Regions from separate parts of the Grylomicrobium aquisgranense genome, predicted to be linked through region 2. Evidence: a T-box and tRNA genes for the amino acid it is inferred to sense, from the RefSeq annotation. Region 2 holds a T-box; the other holds one or more tRNA genes.

Region 1 (2,409 bases), on a different contig from region 2:
TTTGTTCAAGAGGCGACAATGTGCTGCTGCACTCACCGACTTATATTGGCTTTACTGGTTGTTTGACCAATGCCGGCTACCATATTGTTCACAGTCCTTTGTATCGTGACAAGGATGGCATCTGGCGGATGGACTATGAAGACATGGCAAAAAAGATTGAAGAAAATCATATTCATGCGGCTATCTTCTGCTCTCCTCACAATCCGTGCGGCCGTGTCTGGACAAAAGAAGAGATTGAAAAGGCCATGCAGGTATATGCCGATCATGATGTGTGGGTCATCTCAGATGAGATCTGGTCTGATCTGATCCTGGAAGGCTATCATCATACACCGACGCAGTCTGTCAATGAATGGGCCCGCCAGCATGTGGCAGCGTTCTATGCGCCGAGCAAGACATTCAATCTTGCCGGCCTGATCGGGTCCTATCACATCATTTACAATGACTGGCTGCGTGAGCGTGAAGCCAAAGAGGCATCACTGTGCCATTACAACAGTATGAATGTACTGTCCATGCATGCTTTGATTGGTGCGTATAAGCCAGAAGGACAGGAATGGCTGGATGAGCTGCGTCAGGTACTCACTGGCAATGTCAGCTACGCCGTTGACTTCATTGAGAAAAACTTCCCGGGAGTTTCTGTTGCCAGACCGGAAGGCACCTACATGCTTTTCCTGGACTGCACAGAGTACTGCAAAGCCCATGGCATTGATGTCGGTGAAGTTCTGCACAGAGGATGGGATGTTGGCGTAGAATGGCAGGATGGCAGACCATTCCATGGAGAATATGGCATCCGTGTGAATCTGGCACTGCCGCTGTCCCGCGTTCAGGAAGCATTTGGACGTCTGCAGAAGTACGTGTTTACCAAGTAAGAAAGTTATGAACGAAGCCGCTGTGCGGCTTTTTTATGTGTGATCATTGATTATACAGCTGCTGTGAGCGCGTACATTACGGATGTGATAGGACGAAACATCAATGAAATCGGACCTTCATGATTGCACACTGCCGCAATCATGACGACGATGATATAAAAAAAGCGTGCCCGGAAATATATCCAGGACACGTTGAATCTTTAGCAAAGTGAATTGGAATACAAAGATTCCCGTGTTCGACTTTACATAGAATGGTGGAGCCAACGAGGATCGAACTCGCGACCTCATGATTGCGAACCATGCGCTCTCCCAGCTGAGCTATGGCCCCATACATGAGATATTCTACCACACTGCACTTATTCTTTACATGCAAATTTCAAAGTGGCATGGCCATGGTCATACTGCACTTCCAACATGGCGCCATTGATCATGATCATGCATGGGATCGTATGGCCGATATCTGCTTCCAGAACATACGGAATGCCTTCCAGCGCCATTCTGGCTGCTTCTTCATAGGTCATGCCGGTTTCAGAAGACGGAAACAGCACTCTGCCGATCAATACAGCATTTGTATGTTCAAACCAGCCGGCATAGCGGAACTGTTTCAATGTGCGGTAGAAGTTTTCTGCCGACAGTGCAAAGTTGTCAAAGTAGAAAATCTGGCCATCTTCTTTGTATCTTTCCACAAAGCCTTTTGTATCTTCATAAGGCGTGCCGATCAGATCCTTGAGACCATCAATACAGCCGCCGATGCAGCGGCCTTTTGCCACAAAGTGATCCTGTTCACTCTGCCATTGCGTATCGCTGTCATAGGCAGGCGTATCTACCAGAAATTTGGCTTTGGCCATATGGCGTGGAAAGCTGTGCTCTTCCATCCTTTTTCCTTTCATGACTTCCAGAGCATTGGCAATGTAGTCCCATTTTGTACCAAGATCAAAGCTGCCGGCATTCATGCCATACAGCGATGCCACATCATAGATGGTTGTGGCAGGATACAGAAGGCCAGTCGGGTCAGAGGCACCCATGATCCACTTGGGATGTTTCTTCAGCACAGAAAAGTCTGCATACGGAATCATTTCATTGAGAAAGTCACCGCCCGCAGCCGAAAGAACCATGTTTACATCAGGATCTTTCAGCAGTTGGGTGAACTCCTGTCCGCGTGTTTTTGCATCGGCACTGCGCTGATCTGCATTTCTGACCGATGCCGTTTCTTTGATTCGGTATCCCTGCTGCTTTAATACGGCAAGGGAAGCATCATAGCTTTCAAGCTTGTCACCAACACCTGCGCTGGGAGCACAGATGCCGATCGTATCACCTGGTTTTAGAAAAGACGGATAAATCATAGCAATCTCCTTTTCCTGATTTTAGCATAGGTTTGTTTTGTGCAGACAAAATGAAAACGGCCGTTGAAAGGGGATTATTCTGGCCGTTTTCGTATTTCTTGAGAGGGAAAGTTATATGTTTTTTGTTTACTTTGATGCGATTGCCAGCATGGCTGCGGCTGATTGATTGGTTCCTCCTTTCTTTTGATGGTCTTATAGTA
Region 2 (2,409 bases):
GGCAGCAGCTCATCAAACATAGCAGCCTGCTGATCCAGCGGAGCAAGATCAGAAGTTCCGGAAATATTGCCTCCTACGGTGCCGTTGAAATCATCTAATGAAAGGGCAACACCATATTCTGTAATAGCTGTGCCCAGAATCGGGATTGTGCTTGTTGCAGAAGCCGCAGCCTGCAGAGATGGCGTCGCATTGGCCAGAATCAGGTCCACGCCCTGAGTGACAAACTGATTGGCAATTGTTGTACACTGGGCAGAATCGTTTGAGGCATTCTTCAGTGTGACCGTCACTTTATCACCAAGCTCCGCCTTCAGTTCATCCTCAAAACCCTGACTGGCAGCATCCAGAGCCGGATGCTGGACCAGCTGGATGATGCCAACTGTGTAAGTGCCATCATCAGAGGCTTTGGCATCGGCTGAGGATACAGAGGCAGATGCAGTCGGACTGGATGCACAGCCTGCCAGGGCTGCAGCAAGAACACCTGCTGTCATCATTTTGCAAATATTTTTCATAGTTTTCATCTCCCTGAAATATATTACAGCATGGATGAATTTTATTACAATTAGAGGAAACAGGCAATACCATCCGCTATCGATTTGACTTCAAACCGTATTTTTTTTACGTTAAAGGCAACATTGTGCTAACATAATAAAGAAATCGCTGAAGGGGAAAAGTAGCATTTCTGTTCAGGCTGAAAGAGAGTAGACGGCAGGTGCAAGTCTATAGCCGGCAATGATGTGAAGCTGCCCGTGAGAGCATGTTAATCCATGCCGTTTCCTGCGTTAAAGGATGAATTAAGGTGCACACACATGTGTGAACCAGGATGGTACCGCGTTGACAGCGTTCCTGGAAATATGGAACGCTTTTTTATATTCATCAGGAGGTCATCATGACAAACAAACAGCTGACTGGCAATCAGGTACGCCAGATGTTCCTGGACTTCTTTGCGTCCAAAGGATGCATGGTAGAGCCAAGTGCCAGCCTCATTCCTCACAACGATCCAACTCTGCTTTGGATCAATGCCGGTGTTTCTGCTTTGAAGAAGTACTTCGATGGCAGTGAAAAGCCGGCTTCCAACCGCATATGCAATGCCCAGAAGTCCATCCGGACAAACGACATTGAAAATGTCGGCAAGACAGCCAGACACCACACCTTCTTTGAGATGCTTGGCAATTTCTCAATCGGCGACTACTTCAAGACCGAAGCCATCACCTGGGCATGGGAGTTTCTGACCAGCCCGAAATGGATCGGCTTTGATCCCAAGCGCCTGTATGTCACCGTTTATCCGGATGATACCGACGCCTACAATCTGTGGGTCAAGGTCGGCATGGATCCCAAGCATATCCACAAGACGATGGATAACTTCTGGGAAATCGGCAGAGGTCCGGGCGGACCGGATACCGAGATCTATTATGACCGTGGTGAAAAGTATGATCCGCAGCACCTGGGCGAGAAACTGTTCTTTGAAGACATGGAGAATGACCGCTACATTGAGGTCTGGAACATCGTCTTCTCCCAGTATGACTGCCGTCCGGGTGAAGTGCCGCGCAGTGAGTATAAGGAACTGCCGCAGAAGAACATTGATACCGGCATGGGTCTGGAAAGGCTTGTCGCTCTGATTCAGGATGGTGAGACCAACTTCGATACCGATCTCTTCCTGCCGATCATTCATGCCACGGAAAAGTATGCCGCTCATCCGTATTCTGATCCTGAATATAAGATGGCATACCGTGTCATTGCCGATCATATCCGTACGGTGACATTTGCCATTGCCGATGGCGCCATGTTCTCTAATGAAGGCAGAGGCTATGTTTTGCGCAGAGTATTGCGCAGAGCAGTCCGCTATGGCCGCAAGCTGGGCATTAACGGAGCTTTCATGTATAAGCTTGTCCAGGTTGTCGCTGACAATATGAAAGACTACTATCCGTATCTGGAAGACAAGGTGACCCTGATCAGCCGCCTGGTCAAGCAGGAGGAAGAATCCTTTGCCAGGACGCTGGACAAGGGTGAGGATCTGCTCAATGCTGCCATGAAGGAACATGAAAAGGAAAAGGCTCTGCCTGGCGATGTCGTATTCCGTCTGTATGATACGTATGGCTTCCCGAAGGAACTGACCACGGAGATTGCCCAGGATGCCGGCTATACGGTTGATGAAAAGGGCTTTGAGAAGGAAATGGAGCTGCAGAAGCAAAGAGCCAGAGATGCCCGTGCCAATGTGCAGTCCATGCATGGCCAGTCCAAGGATCTGATGGACTTTACAAAGGAAAGTGTATTTACCGGTTATACCGACAAGACCTGCAAAGGTGAAGTCATCGGCCTGTTCCATGATGGCGTGGCTGTCAATGAACTGTCTGATGAAGGTGATGTGATTCTTTCCAGCACCTGCTTCTATGCAGAGAGCGGCGGCCAGTG

What was found. A T-box is a leader RNA that pairs with one kind of tRNA and senses whether it is charged. The one in region 2 lies ahead of alaS (alanine--tRNA ligase), so its partner is inferred to be a tRNA-Ala.
Region 1: it encodes a tRNA-Ala, which carries the amino acid that the T-box ahead of alaS (alanine--tRNA ligase) is inferred to sense. The anticodon was not compared.

What each region holds. Positions count from the first base shown of each region.
Region 1 covers NZ_JALBUR010000004.1:81,142-83,550, forward strand. Annotated here, with positions in the region: gene MOZ60_RS02985 (MalY/PatB family protein) at 1-866, shown strand, start outside; tRNA gene MOZ60_RS02990 (tRNA-Ala) at 1,119-1,194, opposite strand; gene MOZ60_RS02995 (LD-carboxypeptidase) at 1,223-2,209, opposite strand.
Region 2 covers NZ_JALBUR010000016.1:21,029-23,437, forward strand. Annotated here, with positions in the region: gene MOZ60_RS07250 (ABC transporter substrate-binding protein) at 1-509, opposite strand, end outside; T-box leader at 649-848, shown strand; gene alaS (alanine--tRNA ligase) at 887-2,409, shown strand, end outside.